Regions from separate parts of the Pseudoclavibacter sp. 8L genome, predicted to be linked through region 2. Evidence: predicted binding sites of a transcription regulator. Region 2 holds the regulator's gene; each other region holds the start of a gene.

The links. The regulator LexA, encoded in region 2, represses DNA repair genes until DNA is damaged. The targets are predictions, from matches to a motif close to TCGAACANNTGTTCGA.
Region 1: the regulator LexA is predicted to act here: its motif matches at 2,737-2,752, upstream of GV007_RS01590 (HNH endonuclease signature motif containing protein).
Region 3: the regulator LexA is predicted to act here: its motif matches at 3,452-3,467, upstream of GV007_RS05730 (Y-family DNA polymerase).

What each region holds. Positions count from the first base shown of each region.
Region 1 is NZ_LR733185.1:344,578-351,308, forward strand. Features, by position in the region: gene GV007_RS01585 (glycoside hydrolase family 13 protein) at 1-784, shown strand, start outside; gene GV007_RS01590 (HNH endonuclease signature motif containing protein) at 1,015-2,607, opposite strand; gene GV007_RS01595 (Y-family DNA polymerase) at 2,803-4,125, opposite strand; gene GV007_RS01600 (LexA family protein) at 4,127-4,588, opposite strand; gene GV007_RS01605 (ABC transporter ATP-binding protein) at 4,644-5,504, opposite strand; gene GV007_RS01610 (FecCD family ABC transporter permease) at 5,501-6,613, opposite strand; gene GV007_RS01615 (FecCD family ABC transporter permease) at 6,610-6,731, opposite strand, start outside.
Region 2 is NZ_LR733185.1:35,994-42,724, forward strand. Features, by position in the region: gene GV007_RS00175 (histidinol-phosphate transaminase) at 1-1,037, opposite strand, end outside; gene GV007_RS00180 (LysM peptidoglycan-binding domain-containing protein) at 1,083-1,400, opposite strand; gene lexA (transcriptional repressor LexA) at 1,626-2,279, shown strand; gene hflX (GTPase HflX) at 2,396-3,922, opposite strand; gene GV007_RS00195 (class I SAM-dependent methyltransferase) at 3,959-4,570, shown strand; gene dapF (diaminopimelate epimerase) at 4,539-5,450, opposite strand; gene miaA (tRNA (adenosine(37)-N6)-dimethylallyltransferase MiaA) at 5,501-6,412, opposite strand; gene miaB (tRNA (N6-isopentenyl adenosine(37)-C2)-methylthiotransferase MiaB) at 6,415-6,731, opposite strand, start outside.
Region 3 is NZ_LR733185.1:1,218,378-1,225,108, reverse strand. Features, by position in the region: gene GV007_RS05745 (glycosyltransferase family 2 protein) at 1-730, shown strand, start outside; gene GV007_RS05740 (GlsB/YeaQ/YmgE family stress response membrane protein) at 773-1,045, shown strand; gene GV007_RS05735 (benzoate/H(+) symporter BenE family transporter) at 1,112-2,308, opposite strand; gene GV007_RS05730 (Y-family DNA polymerase) at 2,404-3,441, opposite strand; gene GV007_RS05725 (proline racemase family protein) at 3,572-4,585, shown strand; gene GV007_RS05720 (ornithine cyclodeaminase family protein) at 4,582-5,532, shown strand; gene GV007_RS05715 (GntR family transcriptional regulator) at 5,529-6,203, shown strand; gene cmtR (Cd(II)/Pb(II)-sensing metalloregulatory transcriptional regulator CmtR) at 6,270-6,632, shown strand.

The sequences.
Region 1 (6,731 bases), 310 kb from region 2:
GGCCGACTTCGATGCCCGCCAGTTCTCGAGCATCGTGACCGACAACCTCGAGCTCGCGGAGCGCTCCGGGTCGTCGACCACCTGGGTGCTGTCGAACCACGACGTGGTGCGTCACGCGACGCGCTACGGACTGCCGCATCCGGAGCGCAGCGAGAAGGGTCACCCGGTCGTGAAGCACGGCTCGGAGTGGCTGCTCTCGGGGGGCGAGCACCCTGTGCTCGACGCGGAGGGCGGGCTGCGTCGGGCGCGGGCGGCAACTCTGTTCACGCTCGGGCTGCCGGGTTCTGCGTACCTGTACCAGGGTGAGGAGCTCGGGCTCCACGAGGTCGCCGACATCCCGGACTCGGACCGCCAGGACCCCACGTTCTTCCGCAACCCCGGCGTCGACATCGGCCGCGACGGCTGCCGTGTTCCTCTGCCCTGGGTTGCCGAGGGTCGATCGTTCGGGTTCGGGGAAGCGGATGCGCACCTTCCCCAGCCCGGATGGTTCGGCGCGTCGGCGGTCGAGCTCCAGGAAGAGGACGCCGGTTCGGTGCTTGCGCTCTACCGGAAGGCCCTCGCGCTGCGGCACGAGCTGCAGAGCGGGGAGCAGCTCGAGTGGCTGCCGAGCGGGAGAGCGGACGTGCTTCGCTTCGCCCGCCCGAACGGCTGGGAGATCGTGACGAACTTCGGGTCCGAGCCGTTCGACCTTGGCGCTGACGCTGAGGTGCTGCTGCGCAGCGACCTCGACAGTGGCACAGACTTGGCGGGCGAGACGACCGCGTGGGTGCGTCGCCCGGCCTAGTCGGGGGTCGGTCGCCCGGAATCGGGAGCTGGTACTTGCTGGCCGGTGGTCGGCAGGCGGCGGGAAGCGTGAAGTAGGAAGTAGGAAGTAGGAAGTAGGAAGTAGGGGGAAGCGAGAAGCTACTCGCGACTGCCACTTGGGTGAGCCCTCGCTCGCCACACGAGCGAGGGCGCGCCTTTGCGAGCGCGCTTCGTGGAGGCAGCGCGTCGCCCGCGGGTCGCCTCGCCTGGTCAGAACGGCGGCGCGCTGGAGGCTTGGCCGAGCTGCGGCGGCGGGTCTTCTTCAGGGGCCGAGCGCTCACTCGAGTTGGGCCCTGGGGGCTCGTCCGCTGGTCTGAAGAGTTGGTCGGTGGGTGTGAAGGTGGGGCCGTGGGGTTCGGGGTGGTCGACGTAGGTTTTTCCGCTTGGGGTGGTCCATTCGAGGGTGCCGCCGTCGTGTTGGGTGACGGTCCAGGCGGTGTGGTGCTTGATGATGTGGTGGTTTTTGCAGAAGTCGCTGAGGTTCCAGGTGGCGGTTTTGCCGCCGTATTGGTGGTCGATGGTGTGGTCGAGTTCGCAGTTCGTGGCGGGTTGGCGGCAGCCGATGAAGCGGCAGTGGATGTCGCGGGCTTGGAGGAAGGCGCGCATGGCCGCGGTGGGGGTGTAGGCGTCGACGGCTTGGATTGCTCCGGTGATGGGGTGGGTGAGGAGGCGGACGAACGCGGGTGCGGTCGCGGCGAGGTGTTTCGCGTCTTCGATGGGCATGGGGGACATGCCCTCGAGCAGCGCTGGCGCGCGGCGAGGGCGGCTATCTCTGCCGGCGTCGGTCGGGCCGCCGCTGTCCGCGCCGGTGTCGGTGTCGGTGTCGGTGAGGAGTGTCGTGATGGGGATGCTGACGTGGGTGGTGGCCTGGATGCCGTTCGCTGCGCTGGAGATGGTGGGGTCGCTGGTGAGGAGCAGGTCCGCGATGACGTCGGACATGACCTGGTCGAGGGTGCGCTCATCCGGCGCAACCGCGTCTGCCAGCTCACCCAGCTCGCCCAGCTCGCCCAGCTCGCCCGGCTCGCCCGTCTGACCGGTTTCGCCGGCCTGGCCGGTCTGATTGGTGCCCGGTTTGGGGCGGGCTTTGATGATGGCTTTGCTCTGCTTGCGTGCGCGGTCGCGGATCGCGTGCGCGAGGAAGGAGCTCATGAGCACTCGCAGGATGCTCATGCCGTCGCCGAGGTCCTCGACGCTCACGCGGCGCCGTTTCTTGGCGCGTTCGTGGCGTTGATCGATGGACTCCCCGGTGAGCTCTTCCGCGACGCGCTCGGCCGCTTTCTGCAGCGCTGCCGGTGGGAGCGGCTCTCGGCGCACGCGCTCCAGCATGACCTGGACGAACTCTCCCCGCCGGTGGGTCTGCTCGGCCGGGTCGTCGTGGTTGACCTTCAGGCCGGTCTCGACGAGCTTGTGCACCTGAGCGGGCGTCGCAGCATTGCTCTCGAGCGCGAGGGCGAGGGCCGGGAACTCGCGCAGCGTCACGGATGCTGTCGCGAGGTGTCCCTGGGCGGTGCCGGCGGCGAGCTTCACGAGCAGGCCGACCTCGTTCGCGATCGATCGCACGTGCATGGCGGATTCCGCGCATCCCTCAGCGACATCGAGGGCGTGCCCGAAGTCGTACGCGGCGGCGTGTGCTCGCAGTTGCAGGGCGGCGCCGGCCGCGAGCATCGCTGCGGCCGCTTCCTCCATCGCGAGGATCTCCGAGCGGCGAGCCGCGACGGAGGCCGGGTCCGAAGGGTCAAACCCCGGATCCGGAACCGGGCTCGCCTCGGCCCCTGACCCCTCGTGTCTGTCGCGTTGCTGCATGCCCAAAGTCTACGAACGACCACCGACATTCGAGAGGGTGGTGGATAACTTTCTCGGAGCGCATGGACTGCGGCTCGCGGTTCAGTGAGTCTATCCACAGACCTGACGGGCACTTAAGCAAGTAGTTATTGGTACATGTGTTCCATTCGGAGCAGGTGCAAAACCAGAACTCACGTTAACCCAAAACTTCGCCACTCACTCCGCCTTGACGACCGCCAGCTCGTCCCAGTGGGTGGTTGCACGGGGTGAGACCATGTCGCGCCGCATAGTCCAGCTCCGCCCACTGCGGAGGCCGGCGATGCCGAGGCCAAGCGATTCCTGGCCGAACTTCGCGGCGACGGCGTCGAGGGCCTCGCCCACGCGCCTGTCTTCGCCGCGCTCGTCGAAGATGTCGAGTGCCGCGTACGAGTCTCGCGCGACGAACTCGAAGAGCGAGACGCCGACGCGCACGTACTTCAGCTCGGCTCGCAGCTGCGGGCCGAGGGCGGTGGCGGCGGCACGGAAGAGCACGACCGGGTCGTCGGTGGGTTCCGGGAAGGCGACGGACACGGCGTGCGACTCGTGCCCTTCGCGGAAGGGCGAGGTCGCGGCGTAGCAGCTCATGGCCCGCGTGAGCGAGCCTTGCGCGCGGAGCCGAGCCGATGCGCGCTGCGTGTACACGGAGAGCACCTCTTCGAGTTCCTGCACCGTGGAGATGGGGACTGCGAAGGAGCGGGAGAACTGGATCTGCTCGCGCTCCGACGGGACCTCGTCGATGGGGAGGCAGTCGATGCCGCGCAGCTCTTGGACGACGCGCTCCTGGACGACGCCGTAGCGGCGGCGGATGGCGGTGGGGGAGGACTCGCGGAGGTCGAGGGCGGTGCGGATGCCGAGGCCCACGTATTTCGCGGCCATCTTGCGGCCGACGCCCCAGACGTCACCGATGTCGATGGTGCTGAGAATCCCGCTGAGCTGCTCTCGCCCGTAAGCGCCGAGGTGGCAGACGCCTCCAAGCGATAGTTCGGATTTGGAGCCGCGGTTGGCGAGCTTGGCGAGCGTCTTGCTTGGGGCGATCCCGATGCTGACGGGGATGCCGATGAGCTTCCGCATCGCCACCCTGATCTCGCGGGCGACGGCGAGGGCCTCCCGGCGGTCGTCTGGCAGCCGGATGAAGCTCTCGTCGATCGAGTACACCTCCTGCGATGGCGTGTAGCGGCCGAGGAGCTCGATGGTGCGGGCGTTGATGTCGCCGTAGAGCTCGTAGTTGCTGGAGCGGGCGACGACGCCCTTCATCGCGGCTTCCGGGGCGATGGCCTGCCAGGGGGCGCCCATCGGGATGCCGACGGCTTTCGCTTCCTCGGAGCGCGCGATGACGCATCCGTCGTTGTTGGAGAGCACGACGATGGGCTTGCCTTCGAGGCTGGGGTCGAAGATGCGCTCGCAGGATGCGTAGAAGTTGTTGGCGTCGACGATGGCGATCGCGGACTGCCGGAGCTCCTGCGTCGATGCCTGGGTCGAGTCGTGCGTCGGGTCCGTCATCTCAGACACGGTGGAGGCATCTCGTGACGACGCCCCACACGGTGAGTTCGCTGAGCTCTTCGAGCACGATGTCGGCGTATGCGGGGTTCTCGGGCGCGAGGCGCACGCGGCCGTGCTCGAACCGTAGGCGCTTGACGGTGAGCTCGCCGTCGACGACGGCGATGACCACGTTGCCGTCGTGCGGTTCGAGGGAGCGGTCGACGATGATCTCGTCGCCGTCGAAGATGCCGGCCCCGATCATGCTGTCGCCGCTGACGCGGACGATGAAGGTCGCGGCGGGGTCGTTGATGAGGTGCCGGTTGAGGTCGACGGGGCCGGAGTAGTAGCCCTGGGCGGGTGAGGGAAAGCCGGCTGGGACTGCTTCGTCTGCGCGTTCCGGGAGCTGCGCATTGGGCGTGCTGCCCGGTTCGACCTCTTCCGGGTGCCCGAGGGGAGCGAGGATCTCGACGCCTGCATCGCTCACTGTCGGCACCCTGTCCTTCGTCTCGGCGGAGGGAGCGGGGTGTGGTCCCGCTCGATCACGCGTGTGTTCGAGCCCCAATTGTCGCGGATGAACCTTCGGGATGCGTGACGGATGCATCCGCCGAGTGGTGGCGACCGATGGGCACCATGAGTGGCCGGCCGGAGACGGGGTCCTGCACGACGAGGCTCTCGAGCCCGAAGACGGCGCGCACCGTGTCGACTGTGAGGACGTCGCCGGGTTCGCCCGCTGCGTGCAGTCCGCCGTCGGCGAGCGCGATGAGGTGGTCCGCGTAGCGCGCTGCCAGGTTGAGGTCGTGGAGCACCATGACGATGGTCGTGCCGCGGGACTGGTTGAGGTCGGTGAGTAGATCGAGCACCTCGATCTGGTGGCTGACGTCGAGGAAGGTCGTCGGCTCGTCGAGCAGCAGCAGGTCGGTCTGCTGGGCGAGGGCCATCGCGATCCACACTCGCTGCCGCTGCCCGCCGGAGAGCTCGTCGACGTGGCGGTCGGCGAGAGCCGTCGTCTCTGTCGCTTCGAGGGCGGCGGCGACGGCGAGGTCGTCGTCGTGGCTCCACCTGGAGAGGATGCTCTGGTGCGGGTGGCGGCCGCGGCCGACGAGGTCGGCGACCGTGATGCCCTCGGGGGCGATGGGGGATTGGGGCAGGAGCCCGAGGATACGCGCGAGCTGCTTCGCGGGTGTCTTGTGCACTTCCTTGCCGTCGAGGAGGACCTGCCCGTCGCGAGGTGCGAGGAGCCGCGACATGGAGCGCAGCAGGGTCGACTTGCCACAGGCGTTCGCGCCGACGATCGCCGTGACCTTGCCTGGCGGCACGAGGAGGTCGAGCTCGTCGATGACGACTCGGTCGCCGTAGCCCAGGCTGAGCTGCTCGACGATGAGGGTGTGGTCTGCGGTCATAGCGAGCCTCCCGCGCGGTTCGTGCGGATGATCAGGTAGATGAGGAACGGCGCACCGAGCACGCCGGTCACGACGCCGACGGGGTATCGGGTGCCGAGGAGGAACTGGCCGACGAGGTCGGCGACGAGCACGAGGAGGGCTCCGACGAGTCCGGCGGGGATGAGGAGCGATCCGCCGCCGCCGAAGAGCCGGGCGGCGATCGGGCCGGCGAGGAACGCGACGAAGGCGATGGGGCCTGCAGCGGCTGTCGCGAAGGAGAGCACGCCGACGGCGGTGACGATGACGACGAGCCTCGTGCGGTTGACGCGAACCCCGAGGGCTGCTGCGGTGTCGTCGCCGAGCTGCGTGGCCGAGAGGCTGCGGCTCTGGGCGAGGAGGATCGGGACGAGCACGAGGATCGAGATCGCGACCGGGAGGATGGCGTTCCAGGATGCGCCGTTCAGGCTGCCGTTGAGCCAGCGGAGCGCCTCCTGGAGGTCCCACTGAGCGGCCTGCGAGAGCACGTAGTTGGTGATGCTGTCGAGCATGGCCGCGATGCCGATGCCGATGAGGATGAGGCGCGTTCCCGTGACGCCGCCCTTGAACGACAGGACGTAGATGAGGATGGCGACGCCGAGGCCGACGAAGATCGCGAAGAAGGACACCTCGCTCGCGCCCAGCGAGAGCGTGACGATGCCGAAGGCGGCGGCCGCGCTGGCGCCGGAGGAGATGCCGATGATGTCGGGGCTCGCGAGCGGGTTGCGCAGCATCGTCTGGAAGGTGACGCCGGCGAGGCCGAACGCGAGTCCGGCGAGGATCGCGAGCACGGCACGCGGGAGCCGGAGCCGCCCGACTGTGAAGGTCGCACCCTGCACGTCCTGGCCCAGCACGACGGCGATGACCTGGTCGAGGCTGTAGAAGGTCTGTCCGACCATGAGCGAGACGACGAAGACGACGAGGATGAGGGTGACGAGCACCAGCATGAGGAGTCGGCGCCGCGCGTTGCGTCGGCCGCGGCTACGCGCGACGGCGCGGGCTGTCGCCTCGATGACGGAGTTCGGGGAGGCGGGGGCGAGCGAGGTCGGCGATGAGGCTGGCGCGGCCGAGCCCGAAGGACGGGTCGCGGTCATAGGGCACGCACCTTCGAGCGGCGGACGATCCAGATGAAGATGGGGGCTCCGATGATGGCCGTGATGATGCCCACGTCGATCTCGGACGGGCGGGTGAGGATGCGGCCGAGCACATCCG
Region 2 (6,731 bases):
GTCTCCGCGCGGGTCCCGGCGGTCACCCGAAGCGTGTTCGGGATGCCGACGTCCCTCACCAGGATGTCGCGGTCGAGGAGCTGCTGGAACGTGCCCGCGGGATCCGCGACGTCGCCGAACAGCACGAAGTTCGCGCCAGACTCCCACGGCGTGTAGCCAAGGCGGGGCAGCTCCACCAGCAGGCGGTCGCGCTGCTCGCGGATGGCGTCGACCTGCTGGAGCATGATCTCCGAGCACTCGAGCGCTGCAGTAGCGGCTGCTTGGGTGATCGCGGAGAGGTGGTACGGCAGTCGGACGAGTCGCACGGCGTCGACGACGGCCTCGTGAGCCGCGAAGTACCCGACGCGGGCGCCAGCGAAGGCGAACGCCTTGCTCATGGTCCTCGAGACCACGAGCCGCTCGCGACCAGGGAGGAGGGAGAGCGCGGTCTCCTGACCATCAGGGAGGAACTCGGCGTAGGCCTCATCGACGATCAGGATGCCATCGGTCGCGTCGTAGGCAGCTGCGATCACGTCGAGATCGGTGACGGTGCCAGTGGGGTTGTTCGGCGTGCAGATGATGGTGATGTCGGGCCGCTCTCGCCGAAGCGCCTCGGTGACAAGGTCAGCCGTCAGCGCGAAGCCGTCGGCACGTGGCACCGGGATCCATTTGGAGCCCACGCCCCTGGCGAGAAGCGGGTACATGGAATAGCTCGGCGTGAAGCTGAGCACGCTGCGCCCGGGGCCACCGAAGACCTGCAGCAGCTGCTGCATGATCTCGTTCGAGCCATTGGCTGCCCACACCTGCTCGGGACCGATACCCCGGCCCAGATAGACGCTCAGCTGCTCGCGCAGCGCCGTGAACTCGCGGTCCGGGTAGCGATTGAGCCCCGGAAGCTCCCGGGCGATCGCCTCGATGATTCGCCTGGCCACAACCTCGGGCACCGGATGTGGATTCTCGTTGACGTTGATGGCAACGCGCACTGGCTGCTGCGGTGCTCCGTAAGGGGTGAGTCCGCGGAGGTCATCACGGATGGGCAGGTCTTCGAACGAGGTCACCGCACAAGCCTACGACGCGGTCTGCGGCTCGGATGGGTTGTGGCCTCAGTCGAGTGGAAGCGCGAGGCGCTGCCCGGCCTGAACCGTGCCGTTCTCGAGGGCGTTGAGCTTGGAGATCTCAACGATGACATCGCGGATATCGGAATCGCCCGCGACTTCCTCGGCGATGCCCCAAAGCGTGTCGCCAGCACCGACGGTGACGTACTCGAATTCGACGTCTGCGGCGTCGCTCGAGGCCGCCGCGGAGTTCATGTGCGTGGCCCCAAGGGCGATGGCTGCGGCGACGGGCAGCGCGGCGATGGCGAGCAGGACACGACGGCCTCGGACGGTGAGGCGGAGTGGTGCAACGGCAGTGGTGTTCATGATTCCTCCTGATTCGTCCACATCTTCGAGTGGTCGAATGTATGTACTGAATATAGCTACGAACAAAGTGCCAAGTCAAGGCTTACAGTTCGAATCTCTCGAACTTTCATCCACAACACTCGAAGAAATGTTTCGTACCTGCGTGCACTCTCGGTAGGGTTGGCGCTATCAGGCAGTGCATCACCTGCCACCGACATTCCGTGTCGGAGAGCGGACGGAGACGACATGGCCAAGAAGCCAGCGAGCGACATCTACAGAAAACTGACCGAGAAGCAGGAGCGCATCCTGACCTGCATCATGGAGTCGGTGCGCACGCGCGGGTACCCGCCGAGCATGCGAGAGATCGGCGACGAAGTCGGCCTCGTCTCCCTGTCGAGCGTCACCCACCAGCTCGGCCAGCTTGAGAAGTTCGGCTACATCAAGCGCAATCCGGGCATGCCCCGCGCCCTCGAGGTGCTGGTGCACTTCGACCACACCGACGATGGCGATTCCAACGAGACGCCGGAGGCCGCGTTCGTCCCGGTGGTCGGCAGGATCGCAGCCGGCATCCCGATCACGGCGGAGCAGCAGGTCGAAGACGTCTTCGCGCTCCCCCGTCAGATCGTCGGCAAGGGAGAGCTCTTCCTTCTCCGTGTCGTTGGCGAGTCGATGATCGACGCCGCCATCTGCGACGGCGACTGGGTCGTCGTGCGGTCGCAGCGCACTGCCGAGAACGGCGACATCGTCGCCGCGATGCTCGACGGAGAAGCCACGGTCAAGACCTTCCGCAAGCGCGACGGCCACATCTGGCTGCTCCCCCGCAACAGCGACTTCGAGCCGATCCTCGGCGACGAGTCCGAGATCCTCGGCAAGGTCGTCGCTGTCCTTCGCTCCATCTGAGGACGGCGGGCAGCCCCGACGCAGGTACACACGTCAGCAGATACAGAAGAGCGGCGAGCCCTATGGGCTCGCCGCTCTTCTGTATCTGTGTCCCTCAGGAGGCTGAAGGGTGTGTGTCAGCCAGCGACCGCGAACGCCTCGAACAGTCCGAGCTGGTCGGGGTGGACCCGGGCCTTGAGCCGCGTGCCGCTCTCCACATGCTCGAGCTCGAGCACGGCGCCTCGTTCGTGCAGGTACGAGACGAGATCGCCGCGCTCGAAGGGAACGAGAACGTCGATGGTCACCTCGGGAGTGGGCAGGAGCTCGGCGATGCGCCCGAGCAGCAGGTCGATGCCCTCACCCGTGTGCGCGGAGACGAAGATGCCGTCGGAGGCGAGCCCCTGGAGCTCGAGGCGTCGATCGCTGTCGACCAGGTCGGCCTTCGTGAAGACCACGATCTCGGGAACATCGTGGGCTTCGACTTCGCCGATGACGTCTCGCACCGTGGCAAGCTGCGCGGCGGGATCCGGGTGCGAGGCGTCGACGGCATGCACGATGACATCGGCTGCCTGCAGCTCCTCGAGCGTCGAGCGGAAGGCTTCGACCAGCTGGTGGGGCAGGTTGCGCACGAAGCCCACCGTGTCGGCGATCGTGTAGGGACGGCCGTCCTCGGTCGCTGCCTTGCGCACCGTCGCGTCGAGGGTGGCGAAGAGGACGTTCTCGACCAGGACGCCCGCATGCGTGATGCGATTGAGGAGGCTCGACTTGCCCGCGTTCGTGTACCCCACGATCGCGACCGCCGGAACCTGGTTGCGCTGTCGGGTCGCGCGCTTGACGTCACGCGAATCCTTCATGTCGGCGATCTGGTGGCGAAGCTTGGCCATCTTCGTGCGGATGCGCCGACGGTCGAGCTCGATCTTGGTCTCTCCAGGGCCTCTTGACCCCATGCCGGCGCCGCCAGAGCCGACCTGACCACCGGCCTGCCGAGACATCGACTCACCCCAGCCGCGGAGACGCGGGAGCATGTACTCCATCTGCGCCAGCTCAACCTGCGCCTTGCCCTCGCGGCTCTTGGCGTGCTGGGAGAAGATGTCGAGGATCACCGCGGTGCGGTCGATGACCTTCACCTTGATCTCGTCTTCGAGCGCGCGACGCTGGCTGGGCGCGAGCTCGGTGTCGGCGACCACCGTGTCGGCTTCGAGCGCCGCGACGATCTCCTTGAGCTCAGCGACCTTGCCTCGGCCGAGGTACGTGGCGGGGTCGGGGTTCGGTCGACGCTGCAGCACGCCGTCGAGGACGACGGCTCCCGCGGTCTCTGCGAGTGCGGCCAGCTCCTGCATCGAGTTCTCGGCCTCCTCGAGGGAGTTCCTGCGGTAGACGCCCACGAGCACGACACGCTCGAGGCGCACCTTGCGGTACTCGACCTCGGTGACGTCCTCGAGTTCCGTTCGCAGGCTCTCGACTCGTCGCAGCGACTGCCTGGCTTCGCGTTCGAGCTGGTCGCCGTCGGCCTCGCCGTCGTAGCTCGTGCTGGCGCCGTCCTGCAGCGCCTGCGCTCTACCGGAGGAGAACAGGGTCATCGTGGCGCCCGGTTCCTTCGCGGCTCGGAGGATTCGGTCGATCGCGTCGTTGCTTTCGCCTGGAGGAGTCTCAGAATCTCGCATATTCGTACTATTCTACGCCGGTGCTAGCGTCTAGGGGTGACCGCTCAGCATTACTTCTCAGCAACCCCTGACGGGCCTCTGGAACGGCGACGCGTCGTCGCCAACCTCCGGGGCCGAACGGTGACTGTCATCACGGCAGGCGGCACCTTCAGCCCTGAGCACGTGGACCGCGGCACCCAGGCCCTCCTGCACGCAGCGCCCCCGCCTCCCTCGACCGGAACGGCCCTGGACCTCGGGTGCGGCTGGGGACCGATCGCCCTCGCCCTCGCACTCGAGTCGCCCGAATTGGACGTGCGGGCCGTCGACGTCAACGAACGGGCGCTACTGCTCACCGGTGAGAATGCGCAGGCGCTCGGACTCGAGAACATCACGCCGACGCGCCCCGAGGATGTCCCCGAGGACACGACCTTCGACCTCATCTGGTCGAACCCGCCCATCCGAATCGGCAAGGACGCCCTGCACGAGCTGCTCTCCGTGTGGCTGCCGCGCCTCAGCGCCGAAGGAGAGGCGTGGCTCGTCGTCGCCAAAAAGCTCGGCGGCGACTCGCTGCAGTCCTGGATCGCGGCGCAGTTCGGGCCCGAGCTGTTCGTCGAGCGGCACTCGACGGACGCGGGTTTCAGAGTGCTGCGGGTGAGGCGAGTTCGCTAGCGAGCTCGTCCTCGACGCTGCCCGTGAAGGCGATCTCGGCCGGCCCCGACAGGAAGACGTGCTCGACGCCCTCGAGCGTTGCGACCGTCACCTGCAGCACGCCACCCGGCACACCGACCGACCAGGCATCCGGCGCGCCAGCGCCAGCCCAGTAGCGAACCGCCAGTGCTGATGCGACGGCCCCGGTGCCGCAGGAGAGGGTCTCGCCGACGCCCCGCTCGTGCACGCGCATCCGGATGTGCCCGACGCCGTCCTGCACCAGCTGGTCGTGGGGCACGACGAACTCGACGTTGGCTCCCAGCTCAGGGGCTGGATCGATGAGCGGTGCGTGGAAGAGCTCGAGCCGGTCGAGTTCCTCCTCGCTCGAGAGCGCGACGACGACGTGCGGGTTGCCGACGTCGATCCCGAGACCCGGGCGTGAGACGCCGATGTGCGGGACGGTGACGAGCGGCTCGCCACCTTCGAGGCGCCATGGCCCCATGTCGACCTTGAAGCCCGTGCCGTCTCGCTCGACGACCCGCAGACCGGCACGCGTGCCGATCTCCAGGCGCTCACCCGCCTCAAGGGTCACCAGCCCGGCTTCCGTGAGGAAGCGCGCGAACGCGCGCACCCCGTTGCCGCACATCTCTGCGATCGATCCGTCGCCGTTGCGGTAGTCCATGAACCACTCGGCCAGAGGGTGGGCTGCCTGCAGTTCGCGGCCTTCCGCGAGATTCCGCGAGCGGACCGCCCGGATGAGGCCGTCTGCGCCGACACCGAAATTGCGATCGCACAGCCGCGCCACGCGCTGAGGCCCGAGGTCCAGCTCGCCGTCCGGGTCGGAGACGAGGACGAAGTCGTTGCCGGTGGCCTGCGCCTTGGTGAACGCGAGTTGTGTCATGGGTCCAATGCTACGGAACTCTCGATCCCCGCGTGCGCCGTGACGCCCGATCAGAGTCCGGCAGCCTGGAGGATGCGCTGCGCTGCAAACCCCTCACCGCTCTGGGCGCGGACCGCGCTCTCGTAGCGTCGGAACCAGGAGACCTGGCGCCTGGCGTACTTCCGCGTCAGGAGCTGCGCCTCCGCGATCGCGTCGGCACGGCTCATCTCACCCCGGAGCTCCGCGAGTGCCTGCTGGTACCCGATCGCGCGTTTGGCGGTGCCGCCATGTTCCAGCCCGGCCTCGGCAAGTGCTTGCGTCTCCTCCAGCAGCCCCGACTCCCACATGCGCTCGACGCGGGCGTCGAGCCTGGGGGTGAGCACCTCCCGGTGCTCTTCGACGACGGCGAACGTCACGTCCCGCCACCTGGCTTCCTGGTCCGGCAGCTGAGCACTGAACGGCTCCCCCGTGACCTCGATCACCTCGAGCGCCCGCACCAGGCGCCGTCCGTTGCGCGCGTCGATGGTGGCCGCGGCCTGGGGGTCGAGCGCACGGAGCCGCGCGAAGAGCGGACCGGGACCTTCGAGCTGCAGCTCCGCCTCGAGTTCGGCTCGCACGGCAGGGTCGGTCCCTGGAAAGCGGAGGTCGAAGCACACGGCCGCGACGTAGAGCCCAGAGCCCCCGACGAGGATGGGCACATCTCCCTCGGCCTCGATCTCCTCGATCAGCCCTCGAGCCCGCTCTTGATACCAGGCGACACTCGCGTCTTCCGTGACATCGAGCACGTCGAGCAGGTGATGCGGCACCCCCTCACGGTCTTCTGGGGCGAGCTTGGCGGTTCCGACGTCCATGCCCCGATAGAGCTGCATGGCGTCGGCGTTGATGACCTGAGCTCCGCGCCCTGACGCGCGCAGGCGAGCGGCGATGTCCAGCGACAGCTGCGATTTCCCCGTGCCGGTCGCTCCCCCGATGGCGATGAACACGCTCAGGCGCGCCGGATCGTCGGGAGTCCGAGCGAGACGCGAGGGGCTGCCCCAGCCGGCGCGGGGACTGCGCAGCTCTCGGCAAGCGAGCGGTCCCAGGCGTCCCCCGCCCTCGTGCGACGGACGTCGAGGCGGCTCGACGTGGCATCTGCGACGAGGTGGAACGACGCCGCTCCCGTGATCTCGGTGGTGACGACATCACCGGGTCGTGGACGTTCTGAGCCGTCCGGGAGGGAGAAGTGCACGAGACGGTTGTCCTCCGAGCGTCCCGACATGCGGTGCGTCTCGTCGTCCTTCTTGCCTTCTGCTGCGCTGACCA
Region 3 (6,731 bases), 1.2 Mb from region 2:
GGCCATGGACGACCCCGAGCTGGGACGGCTGGCCGCCGCCGATCGCCTCGCCGGCATCGTCGTGGATGTCGCTGCGGACACGAGCGCCCTCCCGCTCGCCGCTGCCCGCAACGAGGGCGCTCGAGTTGCCCTCGCGCGCGGCGCCGAGCTGCTGATCTTCCTCGACGTCGACTGCATCCCGGGCCGTGGGCTCGTCGCCTCCTATCACGCTGCTGCGGCGGATGCCCGCTGGTCGGGGACGCTGCTGAGCGGGCCGGTCACCTACCTCGAGCAGCCGGGACCTGCCGGTTACGACGGCGAGCGCATCGAGCTGCTGGATGCCCCGCACCCGGCCCGGCCTGCCCCGTCTCCCGGAGCCGTGGTCGATGGCGAGGACAGGAACCTGTTCTGGTCGCTGTCATTCGCGACGACCGCGGCCACCTGGCAGCGGATCGGCGGGTTCTTCGAGGGGTACGACGGGTACGGCGGCGAGGACACCGACTTCGCGCGACTCGCGGGAGACGCCGGGGTGGGGCTCGCCTGGGTGGGCGGCGCCCGCGCCTATCACCAGTGGCATCCGACCTCCTCACCTCCCGTGCAGCACGTCGCCGACATCGCGCGCAACGCGAACGTGTTCCGCGAGCGCTGGGGCGAGTGGCCCATGGTCGGCTGGCTGCAGGCGTTCCGCGAGCGCGGCCTCATCGTGGGCGGCGTCGGCGACGAGGCCTGCGCGGTGGCCGCGGGCTCTTAGGCTGGAAGCCTCGACCTCTCCCCCGAAACCTCTGGAGCACGCGTGAGCTACTTCGCCTTCCTCGCCATCGGCCTTCTGCTGGGGGTGCTGGCCAAGCGCTTCCTGCCCACCCGCAGGCGCGACGACTGGATCGCGCCGCTCTTCGTGGGCGCGCTCGGCGCGCTCTTCGGGGGCTGGCTCAGCAGCGTCCTGTTCTGGAGCAGCACAAGCGACCCGTTCTCGCTGCCGAACTGGACCTCGGCGATCGTAGGCGCCGTCGCCTCCCTCGCCGTCTACCTCGTGATCGTTCGGATCACGGCGCCCCGCAACGATTGACCTCGGACTGCGCATCCGCCGAGAGCTGAGTTGTGGTCGTCATTCGTCGCCCGAGACGACCACAACTCAGCTCTCGGTGGATGGGCGGCGGGGCCGCACGACGAAGCGCACGATGAGGCCTGCAAGCAGTGCCCAGAAGGCCGCGCTGACTCCGCCGATCGCGATGCCGGATGCGGCGGTCGCGAAGGTCACGACGGCAGGCACGAGTTCCCCCGTCTCGGCGAGCGCCGCCTTGAGCGAGCCGGCGAGCGTGCCGATGAGCGCAAGCCCCGCCACTGCGGCGATGACGCCGGCCGGGGCGAGCAGGACCAGCGTTCCGAATGCGGCCGATGCCACGCCGAGGACGATGACGACGACTCCATTGGTGACGCTCGCCACCCAGCGCCGTGAACGGTCCTCTCCCGCCTCCGGCCCCGCGGCGAGGGCCGCGCTGATGGCGGCGAGGTTGATGGCGTGGCCTCCGGCGGGGGCGCCGACGACGGTGCCGATGCCGGTCACGATGAGCGACCGCCGCCACGGCACGGCGAAGCCGAGGCCCTTCATGACGGCCACCCCCGGCACGTTCTGGGACGCCATGGTGACGAGGTAGAGGGGCAGCGCGATGCCGATCATGCCAGCGACCGAGAACTCCGGGGCGGTGAACTCCAGGCGCGGGGCGAGGTCGGCGGCCTGGACCGAGGCGCCGGAGGCGACGATGTGCACGCCGATGACGATCGCCGCGACGAGGAACGCGATCGGCGCGGCCCACCGAGGCAGGAAGCGCAGCGCGAGCAGCCAGGCGACGACGACGGGCGCGACGGCGAGCGGGTTCTCCGCCATTCCGGTGATCGGGCCGAGGCAGAGCTGGAAGAGCACGCCCGCGAGCATCGCCTGGGCGACGGAGACGGGAATGCGGGCGACGAGGGCGCCGAGCTGCGGGATGAGCCCCGTGACGACGATGAGGAGTCCCGTGATGAGGAACGCGCCGACCGCGACCGGCCAGCCGCCCTCGATGGTTCCCGTCGCCGCAAGCAGGGCCGCGCCCGGGGTCGACCAGGCGACGGTGATGGGCAGTCGAGTCCAGCCCGCCAGCAGGACGCACCCGAGGCCCATGGTGACGCTCACGGCGAGGAGGCCGCTCGATGCCTGATCTGCGCTCGCCCCCGCGGCGGTCAGGCCCGTCAGCACGACGATGAACGAGCTCGTGAACGCCACGAGCGCCGAGACCACGCCCGCCGAGATGGGGCGCAGGATGCCCTCGCGCGGCTCGAGAGTGCTGCTCATCGTTGGGTCCTCGTCTCGTCCGCTCGCGCATCCCGCGATCTGCAGTTCAGCGTAGGGGCAGGGCACCGGGCAGACGAAACCACGAGGCGGGATCGTCAGAAGAGCGTCGGTTGCACCATCTCGACGGGAACCAGCCCGGTGAGCGTCACGCTCGCGGACTCGAGCTCCGACGTGCTCGAGTCGACGAGCAGCTTCTTCGCGACGGGCATCCATACGTCGAAGGACGCGCTCGAGTCGATGCCCTGGTACTTCTCCCTGACCGGGCCGAGCCCGACGGGGCGCAGCTCGAGCTTGATGCCCGTCGCGCTGAGACCCGCCCGAGTCGCGCGGTGGCAGACGCGTTCGACGCAGCCCTCGACGACCTCCTCCGGCGTGCGGTCGGCCCGTGCGTATCCCGAGGTCGACGATTCCGAGGTGAGGCTCGTGCGGTGCCGGATGGGCGAGATCATCGCGTCGTCGGTGCCGGCGCGGATGCGCCACAGCCGCCTGGCCATCCCCGTGCCGCAGACCCGCAGCAGCTCGTCGCGCGGGATGACGTCGACATCGCCGATGCGAGCGACGCCGAGCTTGATGAGCCGCGCCTCGGTGCGTGCCCCGATTCCCCACACCTCACCGATGGGCAGCTCGGTGCGCAGCTCCAACTCGCGCGCCTGGTCGATGACGTGCACGCCGTCGGGCTTCGCTGCTCTCGATGCGAGCTTCGCCATGAGCTTCGTGCGGCCGATGCCGACGCTGACGGGGATGCGCAGCTCGGTCGCGGCGCGGCGACGCAGCTCGTGGGCGACGCTCTGCGCCTCCTCGATCGAGCGTGCCCCGACGTCGAGGAACGCTTCCTCGATCGAGCCGGGCTCGATGCCCCGCGCGACCGAGTCGAAGAGCGCGTAGAGCGCATCCCCGACCGCTTCGATCTCCTGGCGGTAGGCCTCGACGAGCAGGATGCGTGGGCAAAGCTCACGCGCCTCGGTGACGAGCATGCCGGCGTGGATGCCGAACTCCCGCGCTGGGTAGTTGGCGCTGGCGATGAACAGGTGCGCCACGGCGGCGACGGGCTTGGCTGCGAGCTCCGGCCGGTCACGCAGGGCGACCGATGCGAAGAAGGAGTCGGCGTCGGCATGGAGCAGGTACGAGTTCATGACCCCGCCATCGTACCTATGTTCTAGGCAGGGTTCGAGTGATGCGCGAGTCGCGTGTCTCACGCCCACCCTGTCGGTCGCGCGCGCTGTGCCCTAGTGTGATTGCAATTGCAATCTTTCTGGAGGCTTCATGCGCGAGCGCTACGCGACGATCGACTACCACACGGCCGGCGAGCCGTTCCGCATCGTGCCGGAGCTCGGGATCCCGATCGCGGGCGCAGACGTGGCGAGCAAGCGCGTCTCCGCCATGGCCTCCCCCACCGTCGACCGAGTCCGTCAGCTGCTCTGCTTCGAGCCGCGCGGGCACGCCGACATGTACGGCGGCTTCATCGTGGAGCCGAACGACGACGGCGCCCACCTCGGGGTGCTCTTCTGGCACAAGGACGGGTTCTCGACGGCGTGCGGGCACGGCACGATCGCGCTCGGCGTGTGGGCCGTCGAGAGCGGCCTCGTCGCCGCCGAGCGCAGCGGCACGACGGACGTCATCATCGATGTCCCATCCGGGCGCGTGACCGCGAGGGTCCACACCGACCCAGATGGCACCGTCACGGGGGCCGACTTCATCAACGTTCCGGGCTACGTGCTCGCGCAGCAGGTCCCCGTCTCGACGTCGAGGGGCGCGGTGCTCGCCGACCTCACCTTCGCCGGGGCCATCTACGCGCAGGTTGACGCGAGCACCGTCGGGCTGTCGATCGACCCGGAGGAGGTGAGCGAGGTCATCGCGTTCGGGCGGGAGGTGAAGTGGCTCCTGAACGAATCGCCGCACGCCCAGCATCCGAGCGATGCACGGCTGAGCGGCGTCTACGGGACGATCCTGTTCTCCGACCACAGCGCCGACGGCGTCGTCCGCCAGCGCAACGCCACGGTGTTCGCCGACGGTGAGCTCGACCGCTCCCCCTGCGGTTCCGGCACGTGCGCCCGGGTCGCGACACTGACCGAGCAGGGCGCGCTGCCCGTCGGGTCCGAGCTCGTGCACGACTCCATCGTCGGCTCCCGCTTCCTCGCCCGCGTCGTCGCTGAGGGCGTCGAGGCCGGGCGCCGCGCTACGACGACGCAGGTCTCGGGCATGGCGCACAAGACCGGCGAGCACGTCTTCGAGGTCGACCCTCGTGACGAGATGACGCCTGGGTTCGTGCTGCGATGAGCGCGCGCATCCCCCACCTCGGCGCCGATGACGTCTCGGCGCTCCTCTCCCCGACGGCGGCGGTGGATGCACTCCGCCGCGCCCTCGCCGACGGGTTCCGTCCCGAGACCGACCACGCGCGCATCTTCGAGTCGCTCGAGCACGGCGAGTTCCTGCTCATGCCGGCCGAGACCGCGGACAGCGCCGGCATCAAGCTGCTGACGATCGCACCGGACAACCCGGCGCGGGGACTCGCCCGCATCCAGGGCCTCTACGTGCTGTTCGACGCGGAGACGCTCACGCCTCGCGCCCTCATCGACGGGCCGACCCTCACCGACATTCGCACCTCGGCTGTCTCCGTGGCGGCGGTCAAAGATGCGCTCGAGCGAGACCGCGGCCCACTGGAGGTTGTCGCCTATGGTGCCGGCCCCCAGGCGAGAGCGCACGTGCGCACGGTCAGGGCCGTGCTCGAGGGCACCCGGCAGGTCGGCCGCGTCACTTCGGTGGTCCGCTCCCCCGAGCGTGTCTCCACGAGCGAGGACTTCGACGCCGTGCTCGCGGCGGGTAGCCAGGAGGCCGAGGGTGCAACCCGCGCGGCCGGGCTCATCCTGTGCACGACGACGGCCTCGACCCCGCTCTTCCCCGACGAACTCGTGCGCGACGACGCCGTGGTCGTGGCGGTCGGCTCGCATTCGCCGGATGCACGCGAGCTGCCGGGTGCGCTGCTCGGCCGGGCAGACGTGATCGTCGAGGACGTCGCGGCGGCGCTGCGCGAGTGCGGCGACGTCATCATGGCCATCGGCGAGGGCGCCCTCGACGCGCGGGACCTGATCCCGATGGCCGATCTCGTGCAGGGCACCCGCCGGCCGCTCGGCCGGCGACCCGTGGTGTTCAAGAGCGCCGGAATGTCGTGGGAGGACCTCGTGCTGGCCCGGGCGATCGCCGACGCCGACGAGCGTCGCCGATGAGCACTCCCGCCGGCGCGCAGCCCAGCCCGGGCCGGCGCGACTCCGTGCGGCAGCGCGTGGCCGCGGAACTGCGAGCCGCGCTCATCGGCGGCGAGCTCGCCCCCGGCCAGGTCTACTCGGCGCCTGCGCTCGCCGCCCGCTTCGCCTCCTCGGCGACCCCGGTCCGGGAGGCGATGCTCGAGCTGTCGCGTGATGGGATGGTCGAGGTGCTGCCGAACACGGGGTTCCGCGTGACGGAGGTCACGCGCGCCGAGCTCGACAACCTCGCCGAGGTGCGCCGGCTGCTCGAGGTGCCCGTCATGGGCGACATCGCCGAGCAGCACAGCGACGACGACGTGGCGCGCATCCGCTCGCTCCGCCCGCTCGTCAAGGCGATGCAGCGGGCTGAGGCGGCGAACGACATGGTCGCCTACCTGACGGCCGACACCGAGTTCCACACCTCGTTCCTGTCTCTCCACGGCAACCCGGAGCTCGTCCAGATCGTGCGGCGTGCCCGCGAGCGCAGCCGACTCCACAATCTGCTGCCGCTCGCCGAAGCCGGCCAGCTCACCGCGTCCACGCTCGAGCACGGCCAGATGATCGAGGCAGCTCTCGACCGCGATCGAGCGCGGATGCAGGAGCTGGTGGCGCAGCACATCGGCCACGTGCGTGGAGAGTGGGCCGGACGCTGACTCGCCCGTGGTGGTGGAGGCAGCCTGACCCACCAGACAGGTCACTCTTCGCTGTATAGTCACTCCATGCTGACTCTTGCTTCGAGGCTCGACGTGATGAACAGGCTCGGTCGGGCGATGGCGGATCCCACGCGATCGAGGATCCTGCTCGCGCTCCTCTCCGGCCCCGGGTACCCCGCGCGCCTTTCCGAGTCGCTGGGGCTCACTCGCACGAACGTCTCGAACCACCTCGCCTGCCTGCGGGGGTGCGGCATCGTCGTCGCGAGCCCCGAGGGCCGGCAGACGCGGTACGAGATCGCCGACTCGCACATCACCCGCGCGCTCGGCATGCTGATCGAGACCGTCCTGGCCGTCGATGAGGGCGTCCCGTGTGCGTCCGACTGCGACAGCTGCGAGGCGTGCGCCTCGGAAGTGGCTGGTCCAGCGTGAGCGAAGAATGCTGCGGCCCGGCCGAACCCCCGCGAGGAGGCGCCCCGCGTCGGCCGCTGCTGCTCCGCTCGGGGCCGTCACCCGCCTCCGGCAACCTTC